Linked DNA regions of Blastochloris tepida. Each later gene encodes a partner of the first gene's protein in a complex. Links are inferred from orthologs where the notes say so. Each region holds a gene or a part of one and is shown in the gene's direction. Other genes may lie near its edges. The genes, in order: exbD and BLTE_RS03535.

Region 1 (14,623 bases):
ACTGATTCGAGCATGTCCGGGCGCCAGAAGCGGGGCCGCCGCATCGTCGCGGCCCCGTTCAGGCCAGCCGGACGCGCCCCCGCCCGCATCGGCGCAAAGCCTGTCAATGCCAAAAAAGTCTGAAAGTGCATGCCTGTCGGCCGGACATCCCGGCCCGACGCCGGGCGCCCGGAAATCCACGGGGCGGGCGGGTCGATACAGGCCGCTTTTCACCGGACACATCCATGCCTATAAGAGCGCCGGCGGGCGAACCGGTCGGCCGCGCCAGATGGGTCCGATGGTTGCAGTCTGCAATGGGTGCGATCATCGTCTTCTCGGAATCGGCTGTGGGCCGGATGGAAGCGCGCTCGCCGCGGCGCATCGGCATGACGGCGAGATCGGTCCGGCCGAGACGTATCCTGCGCGAAATCCCCCCGCGCATACGTGTTCAGTGCTCATTCGCGGCGAGCCGACCGCTCCGCCAAGCTGAAGGCGACGGTCTGAACCGGCGCCGGGAGATAGAATGTTGAAGCCCAAACCCGCCATCGATCCTGCCTTGATCCGCGAACTCGCGGAGCTGCTCAACGACACCGACCTCACCGAGGTCGAAGTGCAGCAAGGCGAACTGCGTATCCGCGTTGCCCGCAACATCCAGCTCGCGCCGTTCCCGGCGGCGATGTCGACCAATGCCGTCACCGTCGCGGCGCCGGCGCCGATTCCAGCCGTCGCAGCGGCGGCGGCCGTCGAGGCCGTCGCCGATCTGACCGCCCACCCGGGCTTGGTGAAGTCGCCGATGGTTGGCACCGCCTATCGCGCGCCGGAGCCGGGCTCCAAGGCGTTCGTCGACATCGGCACGCAGGTGAAGGAAGGTCAGACCCTCCTGATCATCGAAGCAATGAAGACGATGAACGCGATTCCCGCGCCGCGCGCCGGCACGGTGACGCAGATCCTTGTCGGCGACGCCCAGCCGGTCGAATACGGCGAGCCGTTGATGATCATCGAGTGACGATCGCGCCCCCCGGGCATCGCCCGGAGGAAATGAGGCTCGCATGTTCACGAAAATCCTGATCGCCAATCGCGGCGAGATCGCGCTCCGCATTCTGCGCGCCTGCAAGGAGCTCGGCATCTCCACCGTCGCCGTCCATTCGACGGCCGATGCCGACGCCATGCACGTCAAGCTCGCCGATGAGAGCGTGTGCATCGGCCCGCCGCCGGCCAAGGACAGCTATCTCAACGTGCCCCAACTGCTGGCGGCGTGCGAGATCACCGGCGCCGAGGCGGTGCATCCGGGCTACGGCTTCCTGTCGGAGAATGCGCGCTTCGCCGAGATCCTCGCCGACCATCACATCGGCTTCATCGGCCCCAAGCCCGAGCACATCCGGCTGATGGGCGACAAGATCGAGGCCAAGCGCACCGCCAAGCGGCTCGGCATCCCGTGCGTGCCGGGCTCGGAGGGCGGCATCACCGACGATGTCGATGCCCGCCGGATCGCCGCCGACATCGGCTATCCGGTGCTGATCAAGGCGGCGGCCGGCGGCGGCGGCCGCGGCATGAAGGTGGCGCGCACCGAGGCCGATCTCGACGTCGCGCTGGCCACCGCCCGCTCCGAGGCCAAGGCGGCCTTCGGTGACTCGACGGTCTATATCGAGAAGTATCTGGAGAAGCCGCGCCACATCGAGATCCAGGTGCTGGGCGACGGCCGCGGCAACGCCGTCCATATCGGCGAGCGCGACTGCTCGCTGCAGCGCCGCCACCAGAAAGTATGGGAGGAAAGCCCCTCCCCGGCCCTCAATGTCGACGCCCGCAACCGCATCGGCGAGGTCGTCGCCGACGCCATGCGCAAGCTGAAATACCTGTCGGCCGGGACGGTGGAATTCCTGTACGAGAACGGCGAATTCTACTTCATCGAGATGAACACCCGTATCCAGGTCGAGCATCCGGTGACCGAGATGGTCACCGGCATCGATCTGCTCAACGAGCAGATCCGGCTCGCCGCCGGCCTGCCGCTGTCGATCACCCAGGACGACATCGTGATCAACGGCCACGCCATCGAGTGCCGGCTCAATGCCGAGAACCCGACCACCTTCCGCCCTTCTCCTGGCAAGATCACCTATTTCCACCCGCCGGGGGGCCTGGGCGTGCGCGTCGATTCGGCGGTCTATCAGGGCTACACCATCCCGCCCTATTACGACTCGCTGGTCGGCAAGCTGATCGTCCACGGCAAGACCCGCAACGAGTGCCTGATGCGGCTGCGCCGCGCCTTGGACGAGATCGTGGTCGACGGCGTGGAGACCACCGCGCCGCTGTTCCGCACGCTGGTGCGCCACCCCGACATCGCCAACGGCCAATACGACATCCATTGGCTGGAGCATTTCCTGGCCGGCTCGCCCGACATCTGAGCGTTTCGGCCGGCGGCGAACGCTTCGCCGTACCCTGCTGCGATGCTGCCGCGATGTGCTATGGTCGTCGCGGCTCTTCGCTGGGGGGCGGAGATATCTGGCCATGACGCGCGGCTTCACCGGACAGGTGGACATCACGCCCGAAGTTCTGCTGAAGGCCTATGCCTGCGGCATCTTTCCGATGGCCGAGAGTGCCGAGGATCCGGGCCTGTACTGGATCGAGCCGGAACGGCGCGGCATTATTCCGCTGGACGGCCTGCATGTGAGCCGGCGCCTCGCCCGCACCATCCGCTCCGACCGGTTCGAGGTGCGGGTCGACCACGATTTCGAGGGCGTGCTCGACGGTTGCTCGGAACCGGCGCCGGGGCGCATGCGCACCTGGATCAATGCGCGCATCCGCCGGCTCTATCGCGATCTGTTCGATCTCGGGCACTGCCACTCGGTCGAAGCCTACCGCGACGGGCTGCTGGTCGGCGGGCTCTATGGGGTTGCGATCGGCCGCGCCTTCTTCGGCGAGAGCATGTTCCACGTCGAGACCGACGCCTCCAAGGTGGCGCTGGTGCACCTCGTGGCGCTGCTCCTTGTCGGCGGCTTCACCCTGCTCGACACCCAGTTCTCCACCCGCCATCTGGAGAGCTTCGGCTGCATCGAGGTGTCACGGCACCAGTACCATCGGCTGCTCGAACAGGCGCTCGCCGGACGCGCCGATTTCCGTTCCGCCGCGCGCCGGCCGATGCCGGGTGCCGCCGCGCTCGCCATCGTGCAATCGGCCAATGAGCGCCGCTCCGATCCGGGCTGAGGCTGCCTGCCGGAGCCGCCGATTCTGCTGCCACTTCAAGCCATGACCGAACGGAAGACCAACTTTTTTCCGTTCTGAGCATATTTTGCGTATGCTCGCTATCGACGAGATGACTTCGCCGCCCAATTACTGTGGTTGCCAAAAATCCTGAGGAGGCAGCAATGCAGCGTCTGAACAAGGCCGTTCACGTCATCTTCCGCGTGGCCCTGCTGGCCCTGGTCGCAATGGTCAGCGTGCCGACCCCGTCGGAAGCGGCGACGGGCACGGTACGGGCGGTCATCACCCGCGGCGGCTTCATCATCGGCGTCGGCGGCGGCGAAGGCACGCTCACCTTCAAGGGGCGCCTCTATCCGCTGCGTTTCGGCGGCATCAGCGCGGGTGCCATCATCGGTGCGTCGCAGTCGGAACTGGTCGGCCGAGCCTTCAATCTGCGCCGGGCGTCCGACATCGCCGGCACCTACACCGCCATCGGCGCAGGTGCGTCTTTTGCCGGTGGTGCCGGTGCGGTCCGTCTGCAGAATTCGAACGGCGTGATCCTCGAACTGTCCGGTCAGCGGGTGGGCTTCGACATTTCCGCCGGCCTCAGCGGCATGTCGGTGAGCCTGCGTTAGAGCATTCTCCGGTCGCGTCGCGACCGACCGAGTCGGTGAGAATCCGAGTTGGATTTCGGGGCGCAGCCGGTGGGCTGCGCCCTTTTTCCATTTGGCGGGCGCGCCGCACGCTCGATCGCGCGCATCTGGACGGCCGCGTGCAAACAGCCGCGGGAGCGCGCCGGTCCCTGCCCGGTTCGCACCGATCCGTGCAAACGCCCGCGGACGAGGCCAGAGTTCCCGACCGCGTCCGGACGGGCCGACGGCACGTCCCCTGCCCGTCGCCGATGTATTGCCCGACGGTGCGGTGGCGCCGGCAAAGGCGCTCCAGGTTGCACTGCAAGACCGCCATGTGCATTGCAGAGCGGCGGTGTCCAATTACGCCATGAGGGGCCGTTTTGACCGGCTTCAACTGGCCTGCTGCCGCCGGTTTCGGTGGAAAGCTCGACGGCAGCAGCGCTCCCCTGCCAATTCCGTTGCGGACGGACAATCAACGACAAGTCCTCTGCTTTATTGTTACGTCGATGTGCGGAATTTTGACTTCACATTGGAAATGTACCATTTCGAATATGGACTTGCGCTGTTGACCTCGGCGCGCGGTTGACTATGAATCGTGGCTGCGGATGCGGCATACTTCAGGTGTGCCGTGTGGGCTGGCATTCTGCTTCCGGCAGCGGGAGTTCCGGCAATCGGAGTCCGGGGCTCCGGCATGGTCGGCCCGGATTTCGTATGAGGGGATGACGATTGTGACTGTGGCGGGCCAGCGGAGATTGGACGTTTCCCATGGCGGCAGCGCGCGGATGGCGCGCGGCACGCAGGCCGAACGGATGTCCGGGGTGAGGCGGGCGCTGCTGTCGATCCTCCTTCCAGCCCTGCTGTGGTCGCCGAACGTGGCGGCCGCTCAAGTGCAGCCGGAGCCGCCGCAGGTCCATCAAACGCACGCCCCCGCCATCGCTGCGCCACCCGCGCCGGCAGTAGCGGAACCTACGTCCCCGCCCGCTCCCTCCCCGGCGACAGAGGCTCCCTCGGCGACAGCACCAACGGCGGCGCCTCTCCCCACTGCTGCAGCCCCCGCTGCCGCGCCGTCGATCGACAGGCCCGCCGACCTGCCGCGCGATCTGTCGCCGCTCGGCATGTTCCTGGCGGCCGACATCGTAGTGCAGGTGGTGATGGTCGGCCTGTTGCTGGCCTCGGTGCTGACCTGGACGGTGTGGCTCGCCAAGACGGTCGAACTCACCGCCGCGCGCCGGCGCGTCCGTGCCGATCTGGAGGTGCTGGAAGACTCGGCCACGCTTGATGCCGCGCTGGCGCGACTCGTGCCGCAGGACGGCGCGGTGACGGCGCTGGCCCGCGCCGCAGCCGTCGAGATCGACGCATCGGGCGAGCTTGCGGCGGCCGGCATCAAGGAGCGCATCCTCTCCCGCCTTGAGCGCATCGAGGCCGCAGCCAGCCGCCGGATCGCGCGCGGCACCGGAATCCTGGCCACCATCGGCTCGACCGCGCCGTTCGTCGGCCTGTTCGGCACGGTGTGGGGCATCATGAACAGCTTCATCGGCATCTCGAAGGCGCAGACCACCAATCTGGCGGTGGTGGCGCCCGGCATCGCCGAGGCGCTGCTCGCAACGGCGCTCGGTCTGGTCGCCGCCATCCCGGCGGTGATGATCTACAATGCCTTCGCGCGCCAGATCACCGGCTATCGCGGGCTGGTCGGCGATGCGGCGGCGGCGGTGCTGCGCCTCGCCGGCCGCGACCTGGACCGCCACGCCGCCGGCCGGCCGCGCGTGGCGCGGACCGCTGCGGAGTAATGCCATGGCAATGCACTTCGGCCGCGGCGACGGCGACATCGACGAGGTGCACGAGATCAATGTCACGCCGTTCATCGACGTGATGCTGGTGCTGCTCATCATCTTCATGATCGCGGCGCCGCTCGCCACCGTCGATGTGGCGGTCAACCTGCCCTCCTCCACCGCCGAACGGCAGCCGCGGCCCGACCGTCCGCTGTTCCTGACCGTGAAGTCCGACCTGTCGCTGACGGTCGGCGAGGATTCGGTGAGCCGCGAGGGGCTTGCCGCCGCGCTCGACCGCGCCGCCGGCGGCGACCGCGAGCAGCGGGTGTTCCTGCGCGCCGACAAGGCGGTGGCCTATGGCGATCTGATGTCGGTGATGAACGTGCTGCGCTCGACCGGCTATCTCAAGGTCGCGCTGGTCGGGCTCGATGCCGGAGGGCAGCGATGACTTCGCCCACGTTCCCCCGTCAGGATTCGCTGCGCTGGGGCCTCGCATTCGCGTTTGCCGCGGCGGCGCACGGCGCGGTCGCATTGGCGGTGCTGACCAATTGGCAGTCCGAGGAGGTGACGGCCGGCATGCCGGTGGTGATCGAGCTCGAACTGATGTCAGCCTCGCCGGACTCGGCCAGCAGCGAGAGCGTTCCGGGGCCCGAGCAGACCCAGGCCGATCTCACCCCTGAGCCGAAGACGACCGAGGAAACCGAGCCCGAAAAGACCGAGTCGCCCCCCGAGCCTGAGACGGCCGAGACGCCACTCGAGACCGAGCAGGCGGCGGTGGAGCCGCCGACGCCCGATCCGATCGAGGTGCCGGAGACGGTGCCGGCAGTACCGGCCCCGAAGCCGGTGCCGCGGCCCGACATCAAGACCTCCGAAGTCAAGAAGCCCGATCCGAAGCGCGAGGCGAAGAAGCCCGAGCGCAAGCCGAAGCGGCCGCAGACGGCCGCGGCCACCACCGCGCCGAGTTCCGCCGAAGCCGTGGCGTCCGTCCCGGCATCGCAGACGTTCGGCCACGGCGCGAGCAACGCGCTGCCGAACTGGAATAGCCGGATCGTCGCCCATCTGCAGCGCCATAAGCGCTACCCGGCCGAAGCGCAGGCGCGCGGCGAGACCGGCGTCGCCCGGCTCAGTTTTACCGTCGATCGCGCCGGCCACGTCATTGCCAGCCGCCTCACCGCCAGCTCCGGCCACTCGTCGCTCGACCGCGAGACGGCCGAGCTGATCCTGCGGGCGCAGCCGCTACCGCCGCCGCCGCCCGAGCTTGCGGGCGCGCGCTTCAGCTTCTCGGTGCCGATCCGCTACAGCCTGCGGTGAGGCAGCCGCGTCTCCTCGGGCGAGGTGAAGGTGCGCGACCTGGGACCGCCGGCAGGAAAGCCACTCATTGCGCAGACGATCCTGGCTCACGCGCCCGAGGGCGCTTGGCCGGGATGACGAAGCCCAGGTCGTCGTCCCGGGCAAGCAGCGAAGCTGCGCGACCCGGGACCGTTTCAGGAAAGAGACTCGCTCTACAGTGGGCGCAATTGCGCAGCGTAGTCCGCCATTTCCGCCGCCTGTATCTGCCGTCAGCTTCGGCGCAATACGCTTTGCTATTGCGCCCTCGGAGCCTGCTCTGCGCACGATCCCGGCTCGGCGCTTCGCGCCGTCCGGGATGACACGGGAGAGAGCATCATACCAACGGCTGCGAAAGCGGACCGTTGGCTCCGGTTGCGGATTTTCGAGAAATCTTTGATTTCCCACAAGAAAATCCGTGAGAGTCAACGGCCCCACGCGTCAGTGTCTGGGGCCGTTGGTATCACGCCGCGCGGGTGGCGGTGCCCTGGGCGGCCATGTCGAGGGCGGCGTGCAGGCCGGAGGTGAGGTTCACCGACCAGAACGCACCGGCGCGGGTGGTGGTCATCACCTCATCGACGATGTTGATCAGCCCGGCGGCGCGCCAATTGGCGAGCAGGCGTTCGGCCGCTGCCAGCACGCCGGGCGCCTCGCGTTCCAGAGCTGCGAGGTCGAGCCGCCCGAGATCGAGCGAGGTGATGACGCGGGTACGGGCGGCGTGGTCGGCCGGAAGCCGGGCGATGCCCTCGATCGGCCAGCGGCCGGCGGCGATCGCCTCGGCGCGGCGGTCGAGCGCGGGAATGGTGCGCCAGGACAGGCCGTGGGCCGAGCCGCCGGCCCCGGCGCCGAAGGCGAGGCACACCGCACCGTCCTTGACCAGCCGGTTGTAGCGGTTGCGCTCGACCGTGGTGCGGCCGAAATGCGCCTGCGAAAGCTGGCGCCAGCCGGCATCGACAAGGCGGCTCACCGCCTCGTCATAGAAGCGGGCCTGATCGCCGAGAACCGCCGCCTGCGGCAGCTTGCCCCGCACGATCGCCTTGGCCAGCGGGCCGTGCTGCCAGACGTTCAGGGCATAGACGTCGACGCCGTCGAGGCCGAGTGCCATCGCGGTCGAAACATCGACCTGCCAAGTGCGGCTGTCCTGTCCCGGCAGGCCATAGATCAGGTCGGCGATCACCGCCGGGCCGTTGAGCGCCAATAGGTCGCCCAGCGCCCGCTCGATCTGGGCGCGGCTGGCCTTGCGGCCAAGGCGGCGGCGAATCGTCGTGTCGAACGATTGCACGCCGATCGAGAAACGGTTGGCGCCGGCATCGCGGGCGGCCTTCGCCTTGTCGATCGGGAAATCGTGGATGCGGCCCTCCACCGTGATCTCGCAATCGGCGGCCAGCGGCAGATGCCGGCGCAGACCCTCGATCAGGCGGCCGAGATCGGCGGCGGCCAACGCGGTCGGCGTGCCGCCGCCGAGATAGACCGCGGCGATCGGCGGTCCCTCGGCGACCAGCGGCGCGTCAGCGGCGCGCGCCAGCTCGGCCAGCACGTCGTCGACGAACGGCGCCGACAGATCCGGGTGCCACACCGTCTGGAAGAAGCCGCAGAACAGGCAATGATTGTGGCAGAACGGAATGTGCAGATAGGCGACGGTGGTATCCTCGCGCCGGCGGGCGAGCGCGTCCGCGTAAACCGCCGCGGTCTCCTCCGGCGGCACCGGCGTGGCGTTGCGCCAGGGCATGACCGGCACGCGCGCCGTGAAGGCGCCCGTCAGCGGGTCGCCCTCGCCTGCCGCGAAGAAGCGGGCGATCGGATCGGCTGCCGGCGCCTTGTGGCCGGACATGGACGGCTGGCCGTTCACGCCGCGGCCTCCACCGCACCGGCCAGCCGGTCGGCCAGCGCGCGGAAGGCTTCGAGCTGGTCGACGCGCAGCGCGCGGCTCTCGTCGCGGCCGACGAACACCTTGAACATGATGCCGCCGTCGATGTTGAAGAACAGCACCGCCGCCGACGGCTTGCCCATGAACGGGCGCTCGACGAAGCCCAGCCCGCCGCAGCGGTCGTGGCGCAGATGGCCGTGCAGGCCGCTCGACGACATCAGATTGAAATAGCCATGGCCGATCTCGCCGCGCGGCACGGCGGTGGTCATCTCGAAGATGCCGTCTACGGTGTGGACGATGACCGTGACCTCGCCCCAGCCGGCGATGTCGGCCATCACTTCCTCGAAAGCGGACGCCGGCGCGAAGCGGCGCATCGCTGCGGGCAGCGCCTCGACCACGGTGCGGGCGCTGACGCCGTATTCATGGGCGGCCTGCTCGATCACCAGGCCCGGATTGGCGGCAATTCGGCGGACGAGTTCGGCGGGTACGGTCATGTCTCTCACTCCACGGCCCGCGGCTCCTGCCGCGGGCGCTGCCTGGGGATGGGAATTGGGCCGGCCGGCTCAGCCGGTCTTGGCCTCGATGGTCTGGCGCACCTCGAAGCCTTCGAATGTCGGGTGTTCGAGATAGATGCCGGAGGCCGAGCCGCCGCCGGCGCCGGAATGGGCGCTGCGGAACTGCTCGGAGGTGGTCCAGTGCTCGAAGTCAGCCTTCGTCGCCCACACCGTGTGCGAGGCGTAGAGCGTGTGGTCCGCCGCTTCCGGCCCCTTGAGCAGATGGAAGGCGACGAAGCCCGGCAGTTCGGGCAGGCGCGAGTCGCGGCCGAGCCAGATGCGCTCGAACGCGTCCTCCTGGCCCTTGGCGATGCGAAAGCGATTCATGGCGATGAACACGGTTCTTCTCCTGGTGCTGGCGTCGGCTGGCGAACGAACGCTGGGAAAACGACAAGTCCTGCCGGCGGCACCGGGGGGCGGGCCGCCGGCAGGTCCGCGCAGGCCGCGCGGAGAACGGGTGCGTGGAGTTCGGGTGCCGGAGAGAGGCCGGCGCGGCGTAACGGAGGTGAAACGCCGGCCGGCCTCCTGCGCGTTCCGGGCGATCGCACAGCGATCCCGGAGCGGCCGCGCGTGGGGGCCTCGCGCGGACGTTCAAGTGCCGTGTCCGCACGAACCGGTCTGGGCGCGGTCGCCGGCAGGCGCATCGTTCAGCCCCCGAACCGGATCTTGAGCCCGCCCTTGAAGGCGAGGCCGGGGGCGGCGGTGGCCAGGATCATGTCGGGCTGCGCGACAGGGATCGGCAGATAGTATTCGTCGAGCAGGTTGGTCACCGCGGCGTGCAGCAGCACGTCCGGGGTCGGCTGGTAGCCGACATAGATGTCCACCAGATTGTAGGCGGCGGTGTAGGTGTAGCCGTCGGGAACGTGGTCGTAGCGCGCCGCCGTCCAGCTTGCCTCCACCGTCAGCTTGCGGTCGAGCAGGCGGATGCCGGCGGCGGTGACGATCCGGTCGGACGGGATCGACAGCAGCGCAAGATCGTCGATGACGTTGCGCCCCTCCATCCACTGGGCGGTGAGGCGGAGATACCAGCCGCCGGCATCGTAGCGGCCTTCGAACTCGAAGCCCTCGATCACCGCCTCGGGAATGTTGCGGTATTGCGCCAGCGAATAGTCGTTGATGGTCACCACCGGAACCGGCGGACAGCCGGGAAACGTCACCGGACACCAAGTGACCGGATCGCCATAGGTGAAGATTTCAATGTAGTTCTCGACGTCGTTGCGGAACACATTGATCTTGGCGCGCAGCGCATCGCCCTTCTTGAACAAGTCGTCCTTGCGGATGTTGAAGCCGATCTCCTTGGTCTTGCCGACTTCCGGCTGCAGCGCCGGATTGGGCACGAAGGTGAACAGGCTCGGAATGCCGGGCGCGTAGCCGGGGTGGGCGCCGGCCACCAGCGTCTCGGTCACGGCGGGAGCGCGATAGCCCTCGGCATAGGTGCCGTAGACGGTGAGCCACGGCAGCGGCGTGATGCCGAGCGTGACCTTGGGCGAGATGCGGTCGCCTTCCGAGGAATTGCCGCCGCCGGACAGCTCGTAGCCGTCATAGCGGGCGGCGGTGATCAACTCGAACCAATCGGCATGATTGAGCTTCCACTGCAGGAAGCCGCCATAGACGGAGCGCTCGCCGGACGGGGTCGAGAGATCCGAGGCGCCGGTGGGGTCGTTGGTCGAGACCTGATCGTTGAAGAAGTCGGCGCCATAGGTGAAGGCGTGGCGAAACGAGCCGGTGTCGAAGCGCGTGGTGTTGTGGAGGTCGAAGCCGGCGGTGTCGATGCTGAAGTTGCGCGCCGCGCCAAGTATACCGCTGATCTGGCCCGAGGTGCCGCCGACCTTTGTCTGGTCCATGTCGGTGCGGTTCCAGTAGACCGAACCCTCGAAATCGAACAGCCGGTCCTCGGGCTTGGAATAGCGCCAGCGCAGCGAGGCGGTGTCGTTCTGCAGCTTGGTGTCGTAGGCCGAGGCCGAAGCCGTGGTCTGGCCGACCACGTAATCGGAGCGGTTGGTGAGGCCGGCGAGCTTGATCTCGTGGCCGTCGGCGGGACGGAACGTGGCCTTGGCGAGGCCGGATGAGATGTCGTTGCCCGAATTGTCCACCCGCTCGCCATTGCCGTTGTCGTAGTCGGACTCCGTCCGGTAGGAGGCGCCGAACGCGACGTCGTAGCTGTCGGCCGGCCGCACGGCGCCGAACAGCGAGCCCATCGCTTGGCCGCGATTGGTGCCGAACAGGGTGTTGGCCAGCGCGCCCCAGCGCTCGCCCGGCCGCAGGATGTCGTCGGTGTCCTTGGTGGTGAACGACACCACGCCGCCGATGGCGCCGGAGCCGTAGATGTTGGCCACCGGGCCGCGCACCACCTCGGCCCCGGAGAGCATCTCCGGATCGAGATAGAACTGGCCGTCGGAGCCGTGCCCCGAGCGCTGGAAGTTCTGACGGGCGCCGTCGACGATCACCGCGACGCGGCCGAAATCCTGCAGGCCGCGAATATTGATGGACGAGCCGGGGTCGTCGCCGCGATCGGAGAACGAAACGCCGGGCACGTACTTGAACACCTCGGCCGGCCGGGTCGGCATGATGGTGTCGAGGTCGCCCTCGGTCACGACGCTGACCGCGGCCAGCGCGTCGATCGCCAATTCCTCGGTCCGCGTCGCCAGCACCGTCACCGGATCGAGCATCAGCACCTCGTCGGCGCTCATCTCCTGTTGCGCCGTCGCCTGCTGCGCGCTTGCCGCCTGCGGCACCGCGGCGGCAAGGGCACCGGCCGCCGCCATCGACACCCCTGCCAGCCGCGCCGCCGCGCCTCCTGTCCGATTCGTCTTCACTCGCCTGCTCCTGCGCCTGCCTTGATCGACTCGCTGCTGGCGGGCGCGCCGGATGGCGGCTGGCTGGCAGGGCCGCCCGGCGATGCGGGCGGCACTCAGCTATTGCATTTAGTAGTCATTTGCATTAGGTCGAGTCAACAAATATAAATGAAGTTTAGATTGTTTCAAAAAAGCGGTCTTCGTTTCTGGAATCGTTCGAAACGAAGCAACTGCATCATGCCGATCGAATAAAAGGGGCAGGTCTGACGTGCTGAATGATCGTCTCAAGGTCGATATTACTGCGAATTCCAGGCAGAATTCCGCGGAAATGCCGGCAAAACGTGCCATCCCCATCGAGCGGAACCGGATCGAAAGCTGCGACCTGTTCGTCGCCACCCGCGAGATCACCATCGGGCACGGAACCGAGACCTATCGGCTGCGCCTCACGGCCCAGAACAAGCTGATCCTGACCAAATGAGGGGTGCGATGCGAACCAGCGCTGCGCGGATCGCCGTCCTGGCGCGGCCAGTCTTGGCGGGGCTCGTCTTGGCGGGGCTCGTCCTGTCCGGTCTTGCCATTTCCTTCCCCGCCACTCGCGCCATGGCAGCCGGTGCGACCTCCCCCGACGCCAGCCGCATCGTGTCGGTGGGCGCCGCGGTCACCGAGATTCTCTATGCGCTCGGGCTCGACGGGCGGGTGGTGGCGGTCGATGCCACCAGCCAGTTCCCGGCGCGGGCGCTGAAGGAGAAGCCGAGCGTCGGCTATCTGCGCCAGCTTTCTCCCGAGGGCGTGCTCGGCACCAATCCCTCGCTGGTGCTGGCCGCCGCGGCGGCCGGCCCGCCCGAGACCGTGCGGGTGCTGGAGGCGGCCGCCGTGCCGCTGGTGCGGGTGCCGGACAGCTATGACGGCGCAGGCATCCTCGCCAAGATCCGCCTGATCGCGGCGACCGCCGGCGCCGCGACGCGCGGCGAATGCCTCGCCGCGGCGGTGGCGGGCGATCTCGATGCACTGGCCGGGCTCGGCAGCAAGGTGACGGCGCCGCCGCGCGTGGTGTTCCTGCTGTCCTTCGTCAATGGCCGGGCCATGGTCGCCGGCCGCGGTACCGCCGCCGACGGGATGATCCGGCTGGTCGGTGCGGTCAACGTGTTCGACAACCTCGACGGCTACAAGCCGGTCACCGACGAGGCGGTTGTCGCCGCCCGCCCCGAGACGGTGATCGTCATGGACACCGGCGGTATCCCCGGTCCCGGCGGCGCCGGCATGCTGACAGCCGATCAGGTGTTCGCGCACGCTGGCTTCGCCGCCACGCCGGCCGCCGAGCATCGCGCCTTCCACCGCATCGGGGCGCAGGCGCTGGCCTTCGGCCCCATCACCGCACAGGCGGCGCTCGATCTGGCCCAGACACTGCATCCCGGCCTTGCCGCCGCACCGCGCCCACCCGCACCGGACTGCAGCCGATGACCATGGCGCTGCCGGCCACTGCCGGCGCCGAGCGGCCGCACCACCCGCTGGCGCATGCGCCAGCCCTGGTGCTGGGCATCCTGCTCGCGCTGCTGATCGCGGCCGCGCTCAGTGCCGCGACGGTCGGCGCCGCCGGCATTCCACTGGAGCGGCTGCCGGCGGCGCTGGGCTTGGTTGCTGGCGATCCCGCGACGGTCGAGCGCGACCGGCTGGTGGTGTGGTCGATCCGCCTGCCGCGCATCGCCATGGCGGTGATGGTGGGCGCGCTGCTGGCGGCCGGCGGCACGATCCTGCAGGGGCTGTTCCGCAATCCTCTGGCCGATCCCGGCCTCGTCGGCGTCTCCAGCGGCGCGGCGCTGGCCGCCGCCGCCACCATCGTGCTGGGCGACCGGCTGATGCCGACGCTACCGGCCGAGACGCTGCCGGTTGCGGCCTTCGCCGGGGCGCTCGTCGTCACCGCCACGCTCTACCGCATCGCCACGCGCGGCGGGCGCACCTCCATCGCCATGCTGCTGCTCGGCGGGCTGGCGATCGGCGCGCTGGCGGGGGCACTCACCGGCCTGCTGGTGTTCGTCGCCGACGACCGGCAATTGCGCGATGTGACGTTCTGGACGCTCGGCTCGCTGTCGGGCGCCACCTGGGCCAAGGCGGCGACCATCCTGCCCTTCCTGCTGGCGCTGGTGGTCGCCACACCGCTGCTGGTGCGCGACCTCGACCGGCTGGCGCTCGGCGAAGCCGAGGCGTTCCACCTCGGCACCTCGGTCGAACGGCTCAAGCGCCTCGCCATCGTGCTGGTGTCGGCGGCGGTGGGCGCGGCGGTGGCGGTGTCCGGCGTGATCGGCTTCGTCGGCATCATCGTGCCGCATCTGCTGCGGCTCATCATCGGGCCGGGGCACCGGCTGCTGGTGCCGGCCGCGCTGCTGCTCGGCCCGGTGCTGATGCTGGGCGCCGACACCCTGGCGCGGTTGGTGGTGGCGCCAGCCGAGCTGCCGATCGGCATCCTCACCGCCATTCTGGGCGCGCCGGTGTTCCTCGGCCTGCTGCTGCGGCAGCGGGCGCAGATCGG
Region 2 (14,524 bases), 890 kb from region 1 along the record:
GGGCGGGCGGTGCCGCCGGCCGACGCCGACCGAACGCTGTCGGTGGCGGAGATGATCGGCTCCTGCCCCAACATCGAGAAGATGTGGGCCGGCGTGGATGAGATCGGCATCGACGAACACGCCTCCTTCGCCTATGGCCAATTCTGGTTCGATGCCGTCCGCCCGTCCGTTTTCACCAGCGGCTGCCGCTTTCGTTACCTCCACGACATTCCGGTTTCCGGCATCTACCAAGCCAGCATTTTCGTGGGCATGCTGACCGCAGGCCGCCATGCCGCCAATGTCGAGGGCCGCTCGATCGCCACCGATCGCATCGGCGTGCCGACCCTGATCGCACTCGGCGAGCCGATGCGCTTCACCACGCATTTCCGCGCGGGCCAGACCTGCGACATGAGCGGGTTCTTCATAGAGGCTGAAGGCCTTGCGCCCCTGCTCGACGACCTGCAGTTGGCGCCCCTGCCCTGCTGCCGCTGCGGCCTCCAGTTCCGGCAGTTCGAGCGCGCCGAACGCCTGCGCACCGCCCTGCTCGATCTCGCCGTCAATCCCTACACCGGCGCGCTCGGGCGCCTCTACGCGGAAGCGCGCATCCTGGCCGCCGTCTTCGAGATCGCCACTGGTCTCGATAGCGCGCAATCGGCCTGCCCGACGCTCTCGCGGCTTCGCCGCGAGCAGGCCGAGCGCGCCCAGGCGATGCTGGAGAGCGCGCTCGCCGATCCACCGACCATCGGCCAGATCGCCCGTGACATCGGCGTCAACGAGACGACGCTGCGCCGCAGCTTCAAGCAGGTGTTCGGCGTCACCATCATCGACTATCTGCGCGACCGCCGCCTCGACGTCGCGCGCACCCTCCTGCGCGAGAATCGCCTGACCGTGGCGCAGATCGCCTACCGCGTCGGCTTCGCCAGCCCGGCCAACTTCGCCACCGCCTACCGCCGCCGGTTCGGACATCCGCCGCGCGCGGAACTCAGGGCGCCCTGAGGCAGCCCCTGCGGCGTCAGCGATGTCGTTTGCGCAAAGATGTTATTCCGGCGCGCAGAACTCACTGCGATTTGCTCGCAACAGCACTGGCCTTAGATGTCGGCCTCACTCATTAAGAGAGTGCAGGCTGTGTCGAGCTACATTGGAATAAGTAAAGACCCCTCCGCCATCGAAGGCAATACGCCGACCGGTTCAAACAATACTGAGGCCGGCAGCAGCTTCGACAAAATTGAGCGGAACGGGACTCCCCTTTCCGTTCCGGCGGTTGCCCGCAGGATTCTGGCGCTGATGACTGGCGGGCAGTTGTTGCTTGCCGGGTCCGCCGCCGCCGGCACCCTGGCGGCGCTGCTGGCGCTGGCGCCCTATCTCGCCGCGGCGCTGGCCTTCGTCGAGCTGACCTCGTCGAGCCCGGACAGGGACCGACTGCTCCTCATCGGGCTTGCCGGCGTCGCCGGCCTCATCGGCTGCCATGCGTTCTTCGGGCTGTCGACGGCGCTATCCCATCTGATCGCCTTCCGCGTCCAGCGCGATCTGCGGCTCCGCCTCGCCGCCAAGCTGGCGCGGGTGCCGCTCGGCTGGTTCGACGACACCGCCAAGGGCCGCGTGCGCTCCATCCTGCTCGACGATGTCGAGGCCACCGAGGACGGCATCGCCCATCTGATCCCCGAGACCAGCGCCGCGTTGCTGGCGCCGCTGCTGGTGCTGGTCGCCCTCGTGGTGGTCGATTGGCGACTGACCGTCTTGACGCTGGTGCCGATGGTTGTCGGCATGTGGCTGCTCGGCCGCCTGTTGAAGACGGGCGAAGGGCCGACCCGCGACTATATCGAGATCCAGGCCAGGCTCGCCGAGACCACCGCCGAGATCGCCGACGGGCTCGCCACGGTGCGGCTGTTCGATCAGGCCGAGCAGGCGAGCCGGCGCGCCTTCGACATGTTCGCGCTGATGACACGCTTCTCCAACGACTGGATGCGCGGCGCCGTCGTGCCCGGCGGGCTCGCGCAGATTCTGCTGTCGAGCCACCTGCTGGTGGTGGCGTCGGTGGGGCTGCTGATGGCGGCGGCCGGCGATGTCAGCACCGCGACACTGGCGGTGTTTCTCGCGCTGGCGCTCGGCCTTGGCGACATCTTCGGCGCCATCCAGGGCATCAGCCACCGCGTGATGCGGCAGGTGCAGCATCTCGACAACATCGACTCCATCCTCTGCCTGCCCGAGATGCCGGAGAGCGCGAGCAAGGGCGCCATCGGCCCGGCGGCAGTCGAGCTCGACACTGTCGGCTTCGCCTATGGCGCGCGCGCGGTGCTCGACTGCATCTCGGTCCGCGTCGAGCCCGGCCGCAGCCTCGCGCTGGTCGGACCGAGCGGATCGGGCAAGTCGACGCTGGTGCGCCTTATCGCCCGCTTCCTCGATGCGCAGAGCGGCGCGGTGCGCATCGGCGGCGTCGATGTCCGCGACATGAGCGCGGAGGATCTCCACGCCCGCCTCGCCGTGGTGTTCCAGGACGTGTTCCTGTTCGCCGGCACCATCGCCGACAACATCCGCCTCGGCCGTGCCGGCGCCAGCGACGCCGACATCGTTGCCGCCGCCAAGGCCGCCCGCGCCCACGACTTCATCGCTGCCCTTCCGAACGGCTACGACACGCTGGTCGGCGAGCGCGGCCACGGCCTGTCCGGCGGCGAGCGCCAGCGCATCTCGATCGCCCGCGCCATCCTGAAGGACGCGCCGATCCTGATCCTCGACGAGGCCACCGCCTTCGCCGATCCCGAGAACGAGGCGGAGATCCAGACCGCGATCGCCGAGCTGGCGCGCGGGCGAACCATGATCGTCATCGCCCACCGCCTGCATACCATCACCCACGTCGACGAGATCCTGGTGCTCGACCAGGGGCGGATCGCCGAGCGCGGCCGGCACGACGATCTCGTCGCGGACGGCGGGCTCTATGCGCGCATGTGGGCGGCCCATCAGGCGGTGCGCAGCTATCGCCACGCCAGCCGGGGGAACTGACCATGAAGCTGTTATCGTTCATCTGGGCGCACCTTGGCGCGGCGCGCGGCAAGTTCGTCCTCGGCCTGATCGCAACATTGGTGGAAGGACTGGCCGCGGCGGTGCCGGCGGCGGCGGTCGGGCTCGGGCTCGTCCGCCTCGCCGAAGGCGGCGCCACCCCGTCCGACCTCATGCCCTATGCCGGCGCGATCGTCGCTGCCTTCGTGGTGCGCACGTTGGCGCTGCGGGTGGCCTGGAGCGCCGGCTTTCGGGCCGGCAACGAGGCGACCGAGACCGTGCGCCGCCGGCTGGTCCAGCACATGCGCGTCGTTCCGCTCGGCGCCCTGGTGCGCTGGACGCCGGCGCGCCTTGCCACCCTGGTCGGCGAGGACAGCCGCTGGATCAACGAGTGCTCGACCTTCACCCTGCACCGCATCATCGCCGGCTCGGTGACCGGCCTTGTATTGTTCGCCCTGGCAGCGCTGTTCTCACCGCTGGTGGTCGCGGTGATGATCGTCGCCCTCCTCGTCGCGCTCGTGGTGCACCAGCCGATCGTCCGCGTCGTCGCGCGCGTTCTGGCGACCCGCTCGCGCTTCATCGTCGACCTCAACCACCGCATCGGCGAGTATGGCGAGGGCATCGCGGTGTTCCGCATGTTCCTGCGCAAGGGCGAGGCGCTGGCGCAGTTCCAGGAGGTCGTCGAGGGCGCCTATCAGCTGATGCGGCGCAACACGCCGCGCCTCATCGCCATGCAGGAGACCAACAGCTTCCTGTTGTCGGTCGGCGTGCCGCTCGCCTTGGTCGCGGTCGCGGTGAGCGGCGCCGCCACCGCCGCGCCGGCCGAAACCATGGTGGCGCTGTTCTTCGCCATCGCCGCCCAGACCGCCTGGACCAGCGCGGTGATCAAGCAGGCCTTGATCTTCCGCCTCGGCGAACAGGCCCGCTGCGGCATGGAGGCGTTCTTCGCCGAGCCGGTGCTGACCGGCAGCCGGCGCGACTTCGCGCCGTCTCTCGACGTGATCGCCGACCGTGTCTCGTTCGCCTACGGCAAGGACGGGCGGACCGCAGTCGAAGAGGTCAGCTTCACCGCCGAGCGCGGCACCGTCACCGCGATCGTCGGGCCGAGCGGCGCCGGAAAATCAACCGTGCTTGCGCTGCTGGCGCGCTTCTATGACCCGGCCAGCGGCGCGATCCGGATCGGCGGCCTCGACATTGCCGAGGCCGACCCGGCCCGGCTGCAGGCGCTGATCTCCGTGGTCGACCAGAACGTCCACCTGTTCCGCGACACCCTGCGCGCCAACATCCTGCTCGGCGATCCCGGCGCCGATGACGCCCGCCTCAACGCGGTGGTGACGGCCGCCCGCCTCGACGAACTGGTGGCGGCGCTGCCGAACGGCCTCGACACCCGCCTCGGCGATGGCGGCCGCACGCTCTCGGGCGGCGAGCGCCAGCGCGTCGCCGTCGCCCGCGCTCTGCTCAAGAACGCGCCGATCGTCGTGCTCGACGAGGCCACCTCGGCGATGGACCCCTTGTCCGAAAAGGCGATCCAGGACGCCGTCGCCGCGCTCGAAAGCGGCCGCACGGTGATCGTGGTGGCGCACCGCCTCCACACCATCGCCGGCGCCGACCAGATCCTGGCGATGGACCGCGGCCGCATCATCGAGCGCGGCCGCCACGACCAGCTTCTGGCGCTTGGCGGCACCTATGCAGGCCTGTGGACGGCGCAGCAGCGCGCCAGCGGCTGGAGGCTCAGATGAGCGAGGCCGGCCTTGTCGCGATCGGAACAATCCTCGCCGTGATCACTTCGGTCGGACCCGAGATCCGCGACCTCCTCAACCCTTCTTTGGAACAACCGCAATAATGGGGACCCCCTTGCGCCGATCCGCGATACTGCTGGCTTCGTCTCTGCTCTGCTCCACCGCGCTGACGCCGGCTCATGCCGAGCCGGAGACCCAGAGCGAGAACAACACCGAGACCGAGACGATCGAGGAGATCACCGTCACCGCCCGCAAGCGGACCGAGAAGCTGCGCGACATTCCGTTCTCGGTCGAAACCATCAGCCGCACTGAGCTCGAACAGAAGCGCATCATCGACGGCACCACGGCGCTGCGCGACATCGCGGGCGCAGTGAAGCCCACCTTCGGCGACCGCTCCAACGACTTCATCATCATGCGCGGCGTCGGCGCCGTGACCTTTCCCTTGAGCCCCGACGACAGTTCGGTGCTGACCTTCATCGACGGCGCGCCGACCTCGATCGCCGCCTCCAACTCGGCCTATTTCGACCTGCAGCGGGTCGAGGTGCTGAAGGGCCCGCAGTCGACGCTGTTCGGCCGCAACACCTCGGGCGGTGCCATCAACCTCATTCCGATCCTGCCGAGCCAGACGCCCGAGGGCTATATCGGGTTCGAGTATGGCAGCGACAATCAACGCCAACTCGAAGGCGCATTGGCCGGCGCCATCGTGCCGGAGAAGGTCGCGGGCCGCGTCGCCTTCCGCCTCCGCGGCATCGACGGCTTCATCCCCAACACCGAAGGCTCGGACCTCGGGGATGAGACCTCCTATGTCGGCCGCGGCTCGCTGCTGTTCACCCCCAACGAGCGTACCCGCTGGCTGGTCAGCGCCAGCGGCGAGAAGACCAAGCTGTCGCCGATCTATTACATGCTGGAGGGCGACGGCATGGAAAAGATCGCCGGCTATTCGGTCGCCGATGAGAACATGGAGTTCGTCAATCTGAGCTCGAAGTTCGAATACGCCTTCGACGCCTTCACCTTCACCGCCCAGACCTCCTACCACAAGGCCGACGTCAACTCCCGCTACAACGCGCTCGACGTGCATCTCGCCAGCGCGATGTCGGGCCTGCCAACCTCGATGTTCGCCGATCCGGCGACCAACCACATCTACTGGACCCGCGACGAGTCGCGCGCCACCCAGGAATTCCGCCTCACCTCCAATCCCGGCTACGCCATCTCCTGGATCGCCGGCGTGGTCGGCTATCAGGACACTGCGAATCTCGTTCAGGACAACAAGCTGTGGCTTTACGCCCCGCTCATGGCCGGCACCCAGGACTACAACCAGACCACCACTGGTGCCGCGGTGTTCGGCGAGATCACGCTTCCGGTGTGGGACAAGCTGAAATGGACCGTCGGCGGACGGCTGACCCACGAAAGCAAGGACTTCGACAACCTCTACACGTCCGACGGTACCCCGGGGACAGTCCCCTCATTCGCCGAGCAAGGCACCATGTCCTACGGCTTCTGGACCGGCCGCACCTCGCTTGCCTATGAGTGGTCGCCGAACCTGTCGAGCTGGGTCAGCGTGGCGCGCGGCTACAAGGGTGGCGGCTACGGCATGTCCAACCACTTTGCGGCCTTCGGCATCCCCCGCGATCCGTACGATCCGACGTCGATGATCGCCTATGAGATCGGCAGCCGTGGCTCGTTCCTCGACAACCGGCTGAACCTGTCCGGTGCCCTGTTCTACAACGATGTCTCGCAGGAGCAGATCACTGCCTTCAACACCACGACGCTTGAGGTGCTGGCACTCAATGTCGATGTCCAGAGCTGGGGCGGCGAGCTTGAGGGCAGCTATCGCATCGCCGAGGGGTGGGACGTCGGCTTCGGCGCGGCCTACACCCAGGGCGAGTTGCTCAATGTGTTGCCGGTTCTTGCCACCCTGGTGAACGGACTTGTGGACGGCAACAGGATCCCCAACGTCCCGGAGTGGACCCTCAAGGCCTCGCTCGCCCACCGTACCCATGTCGAGAAGCTCGGTCTCGGCAGCGAGCTTGGCGATGCACAGGCCTACTGGCGGCTCGATTACAGCTTCGTCGATGCGCGTTTCGCCGACGCCGGCAACATGTTCCTGCTCGAGTCCTCGCACTATCTGGGAGCGCGGGCCGGCCTGGAGTGGGAGAAGCGGGAGTTCTATCTCTTCGGCAGCAATCTGCTGAACGAGGAAACCATTTCATACGGGAATGTTTATGCTCCTTCCGCCAAGACGGGCGAAATGCTCTCCGGCGTGAGCTACGCCCGCGGCCGCAACTTCGGCCTTGGCGCCAAGGTGCGGCTGTGACCGCCACCGTGATTGCGGGGGCGTGACATGCACACGGTGGACATGACGCCGCTGGGGCTGTTCCTGTCGGCCGGCTGGGTCGGCCGCAGCGTGATCCTGGCGCTGACCTTGGCCTCGATCTGGTGCTGGGTGGCGATGATCGAGGTGTGGCTCGGCCATCGCGGCCTCAACCGCGCGCTCAAGGCGGCCTCGAACGGCGAGGCGCCCGCGCTCCTCGCCGGCGTCGAGCGGGCCGGCGCCGAGGCCGCCCGCCTTCACATCGCCGCCGAGAGCGTCGCCGAGCGGCGCGCCCGCATCGCCGAGGCGATGGGGCGGGAGGCGGAAGTCGTGATGATGCGGCTCGAACGCGGTCTGCCCGCTCTGGCGATGATCGCCACCGCTGCGCCGTTCATCGGCCTGTTCGGCACGGTGTGGGGCATCATGTCGAGCTTCATGGGCATCGCCGCGTCGCAGGACACCTCCCTCGCGGTAGTGGCGCCCGGCATCGCCGAGGCGCTGGCGGCGACCGCCATCGGCCTCGTCGCCGCCATTCCCGCCTCGCTCGGCTACAACCGCCTTGCCGCTGCGCTCGGCCACGCCGGGCAGCGGCTGCGCCATCACGTCGAGAGCCGCGCGGTTGCGCTCGGCATCGGCCCTGCTTCCCCCACGCATGGAGATGGATGATGAGCACTGGCGGATTGGGATCCTCGCGTCCCGGCAGCTACCGCCCGTCGGCAGAGATCAACGTCACGCCGCTGGTCGACGTCATGCTGGTGCTGCTGGTGGTGTTCATGATCACCGCGCCGCTGCTGGCCGCCGGCCTGAAGCTCGATCTGCCGCGCGCCTCGACGGCCAAGCCGCTCGATCCCAAGGATCCGATCGTCGTCTCGGTCGATCGCGACGGCCGCATCGCCGTCGATCAGACCCCGGTCGTCCGCGAGGAACTGGCGGCGACGGTGCTGGCAAGGATCGCGGACAATGACCACGCGGTACGGGTGCGCGGCGACCGCGACCTCGCCTATGGCGAGATGGTCGGCATCGTCGATCTGCTCGCTGGCGCCGGTGTTCGCCGCCTCGCGCTGGTCACCGAGCCGAAGACGGCGCGCGAGGCTACCGGGGGGCCTGACGACCGCGCCAGTGCCACGCCGGAGGCCGGCAAAGGCGAGAGCGGCAATCTGGCCACCGCGACGGTTCCCCCAGCGGGCACCGCCTCGCAATGACCCTTGCGGCAATCTCCCGGCGCACCGCCTTGGCGCCACCGCCGGCGGAGCGCCCATCGGGTCGCGGACGGCGGACCGGCCTCATCGTGCTGGTCACGGCGGTGCATGCCTCGGCGCTGATCGTGCTGCCCAGTCCCGATCCGGCGCAAGCACCGCCCACGGAGGTCGAGATCACCGTTGTCAGCGAGCTGCCCACGCCGGAGCCGGTGGACGCCGCGCCAGAGCCACCGCCACCGCGTCCCGAACCCGTTGCGGAACCGGAGCCTGACCCTGTGCCCGAGCCGGAACCTAACATCGAGCCGCCGCCGGAGCCGATCGTCACGCCTGAGCCGGAGCCGGAGCCGATCGTTGCCGAGCCCCCCAAACCAAGCCCCGCACCCCCGCGGCCGAAACCGAAGGCCGAGCCTCCACCTCGCCGCAAAGAGCCGGCCAGCCCTAGCGCGCCCTCGCAAGCGAAGACGGCTGCGCCCGCCGCCGCAACGCGGTCCGGCCGCGATCCCGGCTATACCGCGCGGGTGCGGGCCATTCTCCAGGCCCGGGTCGATGGCCTTGGCCTGGAAGAAGTGGCCGGCGTCGTTGTGGTGGCCTTCTCGGTCGGCCCGAGCGGCAAGCTGGTCTCCCCCCGGCTGGTGCGCGCGTCAGGCAATTTCACCATCGACCGCGCCATTCGCGCGGTGCTCGCCAGCATCTCGTTTCCCCCACCGCCCGGCGGCAGCTTCGCCGGCAACGTCTCCATCCGCGTCCGTTAGGAACCCCTCATGCAGCCGCGCGCCCTTGTCAGCACCCTCGTCCCTGCCATCCTGCTCGTCGCCTATGTCCTGTTCGCCGACACCGGCGACTGGGGCACGCGGGTGTTCGTCACCGGCAGCCTGACGATGTGGGTCTTGCGCAATCGCTACGACCACACCCGCAACGGCCCGCTTGCCGAGACCCGCATCGACATCACCGAAAAGCTCGTGCTGCTCGCCGCCGCCATGGGTGTCATGGTGCTGCCCTGGGTGACCATCTTCTGGCCCTGGCCGCCGCAATGGGTTGCGCCCGCCAGCCCCGCCACAGCCATTGCCGGCGCCATCATCTTCCTGATCGCCGATCTGCTGTTCTGGCGCTCGCACGCCGATCTTGGCCGGCAATGGTCGCCGACGCTGGAGATCAAGCAGGATCACGCGCTGATCACCCGCGGCGTCTATCGCTGGGTCCGCCACCCGATGTATGCCGCGATGTGGCTGATGGCGATCGCCCAGGCGCTGCTGCTGCCGCACTGGGCCGGCGCGCTGTCCGGCCTCATCGGCTTCGGGGCGGTCTATGTCACGCGCATCAACCGCGAGGAGGCGATGATGCGCGACCTGTTCGGGCGGGCCTGGGACGAGTACGTCCGTCGAACCGGCCGGCTCATGCCGCGTTGGCGCGGTTCGGCGTGATACGGAACTCCGGCCCGATCGGCCGTTTTCGCATGTCACCGTAGATCGCCGCCCTCGCCACATAGGATTCCGGCGTCCGTCTCTGTTTCAGAACGAGAACGTCACCGCCCCGGACGCCGCGATGACCGTGCCCGCCGCAGCCAGGACGTTGCCGCTCACGACGCGCACGGTCGCCTGATACTCCTGATGGGCCACGACATGCGGCCGATGCCGCCGACATACGTGAAGCCGTTCGGCGCGCCCCGACGGCGCGTGTTGCCAGTGGAGGAAGGATGTACGGTTTTCGTTATCCCGAAGGGATCGACCGCACGCCGCATCACTCCGCTGCGCCATGCGCCGCTCCGGCCAGCACGGGGCTCCCGGCCATTCGCAGCCGCAACCGCAACGCCATCAACAGGCAGGTGAGGATCAGCCCGGCCGACAATCCGTACCACCAGCCGATCGGCCCCAATGGCGCGACGATCCAGTCCGTGAAGCACAGGGCGTAGCCCAGAGGCAGGCTGAAGAGCCAGTGCACGCCAAGCTGGATCAAGAACGGGCTGCCCGGATCTCCAAGGCCGCGCAGGAAGAACCCCAAGGCGATGGCCGCCACGTCCACGGTCAGGATCAGGGCCACCACCCAGAGCAGATCGAGCGCCAGGGCGGTGACCGCAGGATCCTGGGTATAGAGCCCCGCCACCTCCGCGTCGAAGGCCGCCAAGCCAGCCGCCATGGCCAGCGACGACACCACCGCAAGGCCCATCGTCCAGGCCATGAGCGGGCGCAGGCTCGCCCGGTCGGTGCCGCCCGCGGATCGGGAGATCAGAATCGTCGCCGCCATGCTGAGGCCGGTCGGGATCATCAGCATCACCATGAGGATGTTGAAGGCGATCTGGTGGGCACCGATGGCCACGGCCCCAATGGTGGCAATGAACACGCTCACCACCCCCATCACCAGATAATCCGACAGGAAATTCAGCGCGATCGGCAGCCCGAACAGGCAGAAGCGGACGATCCGCGCCAAGGAGAACTCGGCGATGCGCGGAGGGCGCTGCCAAAGATACCGGACGGCACCATGCGTGCGGGTGACGCCCATCAACGCCAGCGCCATTCCCCACGACACCGCCGCAGTTGCAGCACCGAAGCCGGCGCTTCCCAGGGCCGGCAGGCCGGCATGCCCGTGGACGAAAGCGTCGTTGAGCCAGATCTTGGCGAGGACGCCCACGACGATAACCACGGTGACCATGGCCGGCGCCCGATGGGCCTCCAGGGTGAACCGAACCGCCAGGAACAGGCCCATTCCCGGCAAGGCCAGCGCCACCCACTGCAGATAGGCTATCGCCTCCGGGATCAGTTCGGGCGCCACCCCGACGGCGCGGAACAACGGACCGCAGCCGGCAGAGAGCGCCAGCCCCAGCAAGGCGCCTCCCAGAACGCCCACCACAACGCCTCGCAGGACGATGCCCGCGACACCCGCTGGATCCCCCTCTCCCAGACGGGCGCCGATGGCCGGCGTCATGCCGTACAGCAGGCCGAGCAGAAAGATCATCATCGGCGTCCAAACGGCGGCCCCGACTGCGATGGCTCCCAGGGTCAGAACGCCGAGGTTGCCTGCCATCACGACGTCCACAACGCCGTTCGCCATTTGCGCGAACTGGGAGACAATGATTGGACCGGACAACACAAGCAGTGTCGGCAGCAGCCGCGAACGCGATGCCGGCCCGGCGCGGGATACGGAACCTTCGGTCATGATGAGTCCTTCTGCGGGGCCTGTCGGTCCTCTGGCCGAGTCCTGTTGCGGAATCGGCCGGAACTTCGCAGGGTACCGGCTCGACTTTCCGCCCCCCCGAACGCAGCGGAGTTCACATCCGGTGCAGGTCCTGCGGAGGGATCCTTCGTCCCGGCCGCGACACCATGCGCCGATCAAGCGTTCACCGAGCCGAGCCGAGCAACTGCTCCAACTTGTTGAGTTGCCGAATTCTTTGACGCGAGGTCGGCATCCATTCTTGCGGAGAATGCTCTCGATCTTCCGCCGGGTGGCCTTTCGAGAACGGGGAATGTGAGCAGAGATTTCAAACCAGTTCAGTATAACAATAAAATAGAACGCCGAAACATTAAATTGCCGCACTCGACAGATTGCAATTATAAAAATTAAATATTCCCATAAGCGAAAAGAAGAAGATCCCCGCCTGCGCGAGCACCTCGTGCTGCGCGTCGGTGCGAAGGTCGCCGATCATCTCGACGCCGTTCCGGGACACCTCGGGGCGCGGCGTCGCGGCGGTACTCGCTTCGTCCGCCACGTTCGCGCCTTTCTTGTTCTTGCCAGGCTCCGGCAACCGGAAATACACCGACTGCACCTTGCCCTCGCGGCCAAGACTCGCGGTCAAGGCTCGCGGCCAAGATACATCGCGGCGCGATCGCCCCTGCCGTGCCCACCGTAGACGCGCTCGGCCTTCCGCAGCAGCGCTGGTCTATGAGGCCGGCCAGCAGCAGGGCAAGCGGGTGCTGGCCTATGATCTCGGCGGCCGTATGTGACTACCACCACCCGCCAGTCGCGCAAGGGCGAGATTTCAAGCTGGAAGGCCTACGCCCCCGCCTTCGCCGGCAAGATGGCGGTGGAGGCGGTCGACCGGGTGATGCGCGGCGAAGGCGCGCCCTCGCCGGCCTGGGAAGGCGAGGACGGCTTCATCGCCTGGATGCTGGGCGGGCCGCAGGTGTCCTATCTCGTCCGCCTGCCCGAGAAGGGCGAACCCAAGCGCGCGATCCTGGAGACCTACACCAAGGAGCACTCGGCCGAGTACCAGAGCCAGGCGCTGATCGATCTCGCCCGCCGCATGAGGCCGCGGATCGGCGATCTCGCCCGCGTCAAGAGCATCGTCATCCACACCAGCCACCATACCCATTACGTGATCGGCACCGGCGCCGGCGATCCGCAGAAGATGGACCCCACGGCGAGCCGCGAAACGCTCGACCACTCGATCATGTACATCTTCGCGTTGGCGCTGGAGGATGGCGGCTGGCACCACGTCAAATCCTACACGCCCGAGCGCGCGGCGCGCCCCTCGACGGTTGCGCTGTGGCACAGGATCTCGACCGTCGAGGACTCCGAGTGGACGCGGCGCTACCACAGCCACGACCCCAAAGAGAAGGCGTTCGGCGGCCGCGTGGTGGTGACGCTCAATGACGGCCGGGTGATCGAGGACTCCATCGCCGTTGCCGACGCCCACCCGCTCGGCGCACGGCCGTTCGAGCGCTCGCACTATATTGCCAAGTTTCGCGCCCTCGCCGACGGCATCATGGCGCTCGGCTGCGTGCTGCCCGAGCCCGAGGACCAGATCCTGCCCAAGAAGTGCGGCCATCTCAACGGCAAGAAGCTGGCCAGTGCCTGCGACATGGCCTCCAAGGTCGCCGCTGCCGCAACCGCGCGCCGCCATCTCTATCTCATCGCCCGCACCGACGCCGCAGCAACCGAAGGGCTCGACGGCGCGGTGGCGCGCGCGAAGCTTTATGTCGAGGCCGGCGCCGACGCCATCTTTCCGGAGGCGCTCACCGATGCGGAGATGTTCCGCGCCTTCGCCGAGCGCCTGCCCGGCGTGCCGCTGCTCGCCAACATGACCGAGTTCGGCCGCACGCCGACCTTCACCGCCGCCGAGTTCGAGGCGATGGGATATCGCATGGTGATCTGGCCGGTGTCCTCGCTCCGGGTCGCCGCCAAGGCGCAGGAGAAGCTCTATGCGGCGCTCGCCCGCGACGGCAGCACAATGGCGATGCAAGGCGAGATGCAGACCCGCGCCGAGCTCTACGACCTGATCGGCCTTGCCGCCTATGAGGCGCTCGACGCCTCGATCGTCGCGACCGTGCTGCCGACCGAAACCAACGAGGACTGACCGATCAGGTCCGCATCGATGCAGCCGTGAACGCGGAACGGCTGCAGGCGGGCGGTCAAGCCAAACGCGGCGAGATCGTCCGCAAGGCGCGCCAGCGCTGCGTCATCGAGCAGCGCCGGATGCACGGTGGTCCGCACATCGCAAGCAACGCCGCTGGCGATGAGATGGGTGAGGCTCAGGCGCGCCGTCTCGCCGCTGCCGGCAACGCCGGTGATGCGGGCGTAGTCCGCGAACGGCGCCTTGACATCGAACCCCACCCAATCGACCAGCGGCAACAGCGCCTTGAGCCGCTCCGGCGCCGCGCCCGAGGTGTGAAGACCAATGCGGAACCCCAGCGCCCGCACCGCGCGCATCGCCGCCGGCAACGCCGCCTGCACGGTCGGCTCGCCGCCGGAGAACACCACGCCATCGAGCAGGCCGCGCCGCGCCTCAAGGAACGCCAGCACCTCGCGCCACGCGATCTCGCCATCGCCGCGCGCCGGCAACAGGTGCGGATTGTGGCAGTAGCGGCAGCGCCACGGACACCCTTGCAGGAACACCGTGGCGACGAGCTGACCCGGCCAATCGCAGCTCGACAACCGCGACAGCCCGCCGACGCGCAGCTCAGCCACGTTTCGACTCGAGCTTCGCCTGCCGCTCGCTGAAGCAGCGCCGCTCGGCGAACTCGCCCTGCTTGCCGCGATTGAACGAGGCCACCGGGCGGTGATAGCCCATCACCCGCGTCCAGATCTCGCAGGGCTGGCGCTCGGCGTCGTCGAGCACGATGGCAGTCATGGTGGCGGGGGATGGCATGTGGGTCATGGGGCCTCCGGTTTGATCAATGCGCAGCGGCGCGCTTGCGCGCGATAAGTTCGGCGTCGCATTTCGGGCAGAAGGCGTGCTCGCCTTCGAGGTAGCCGTGCTTTGGACAGATCGAGAAGGTCGGCGTGACGGTGAGATAGGGCAGCCGGAAATTCTCCAGCGCTCGCCGCACCAGCGTCTTGCACGCCGCCGCCGACGAGATGCGCTCGCCCAT

Evidence for each region.
Region 2: the proteins of exbD (region 1) and BLTE_RS03535 are in contact, whole or in part, in a cryo-EM structure (PDB 9DDO), measured with the Escherichia coli proteins. The link is inferred for Blastochloris tepida from one-to-one orthologs.

The regions. Positions count from the first base shown.
Region 1 is NZ_AP018907.1:1,675,211-1,689,833, forward strand. What follows is about bases 4,357-7,289. They hold exbD (TonB system transport protein ExbD), read left to right. Parts: upstream 4,357-5,576; coding sequence 5,577-6,002; downstream 6,003-7,289. Other genes in these bases: exbB (tonB-system energizer ExbB), read left to right, coding at 4,505-5,572; BLTE_RS07755 (energy transducer TonB), read left to right, coding at 5,999-6,865. Outside these bases: accB (acetyl-CoA carboxylase biotin carboxyl carrier protein), read left to right, coding at 503-985; accC (acetyl-CoA carboxylase biotin carboxylase subunit), read left to right, coding at 1,029-2,378; aat (leucyl/phenylalanyl-tRNA--protein transferase), read left to right, coding at 2,482-3,177; BLTE_RS07740 (hypothetical protein), read left to right, coding at 3,339-3,788; hutW (heme anaerobic degradation radical SAM methyltransferase ChuW/HutW), read right to left, coding at 7,344-8,729; heme utilization cystosolic carrier protein HutX, read right to left, coding at 8,726-9,241; heme-degrading protein HmuQ, read right to left, coding at 9,311-9,640; BLTE_RS07775 (TonB-dependent hemoglobin/transferrin/lactoferrin family receptor), read right to left, coding at 9,949-12,117; hemin uptake protein HemP, read left to right, coding at 12,425-12,574; BLTE_RS07785 (heme/hemin ABC transporter substrate-binding protein), read left to right, coding at 12,583-13,557; BLTE_RS07790 (FecCD family ABC transporter permease), read left to right, coding at 13,554-14,623. UniProt on the Escherichia coli protein: Involved in the TonB-dependent energy-dependent transport of various receptor-bound substrates.
Region 2 is NZ_AP018907.1:782,793-797,316, reverse strand. The notes cover bases 7,309-10,142. They hold BLTE_RS03535 (TonB family protein), read left to right. Parts: upstream 7,309-8,311; coding sequence 8,312-8,974; downstream 8,975-10,142. Other genes in these bases: BLTE_RS03520 (MATE family efflux transporter), read right to left, coding at 9,960-10,142; BLTE_RS03525 (hypothetical protein), read right to left, coding at 9,731-9,976; BLTE_RS03530 (protein-S-isoprenylcysteine O-methyltransferase), read left to right, coding at 8,984-9,643; BLTE_RS03540 (ExbD/TolR family protein), read left to right, coding at 7,689-8,225; BLTE_RS03545 (MotA/TolQ/ExbB proton channel family protein), read left to right, coding at 7,309-7,689. In the rest of the region: BLTE_RS03565 (helix-turn-helix transcriptional regulator), read left to right, coding at 1-975; BLTE_RS03560 (ABC transporter ATP-binding protein), read left to right, coding at 1,264-2,976; BLTE_RS03555 (ABC transporter ATP-binding protein), read left to right, coding at 2,979-4,712; BLTE_RS03550 (TonB-dependent receptor), read left to right, coding at 4,828-7,026; more of BLTE_RS03545, read left to right, coding at 7,054-7,308; more of BLTE_RS03520, read right to left, coding at 10,143-11,372; BLTE_RS03515 (hypothetical protein), read right to left, coding at 11,737-12,009; BLTE_RS03505 (anaerobic ribonucleoside-triphosphate reductase activating protein), read right to left, coding at 13,446-14,120; nrdD (anaerobic ribonucleoside-triphosphate reductase), read right to left, coding at 14,113-14,310; BLTE_RS03495 (ribonucleoside triphosphate reductase), read right to left, coding at 14,327-14,524. UniProt on the Escherichia coli protein: Interacts with outer membrane receptor proteins that carry out high-affinity binding and energy dependent uptake into the periplasmic space of specific substrates such as cobalamin, and various iron compounds (such as iron dicitrate, enterochelin, aerobactin, etc.).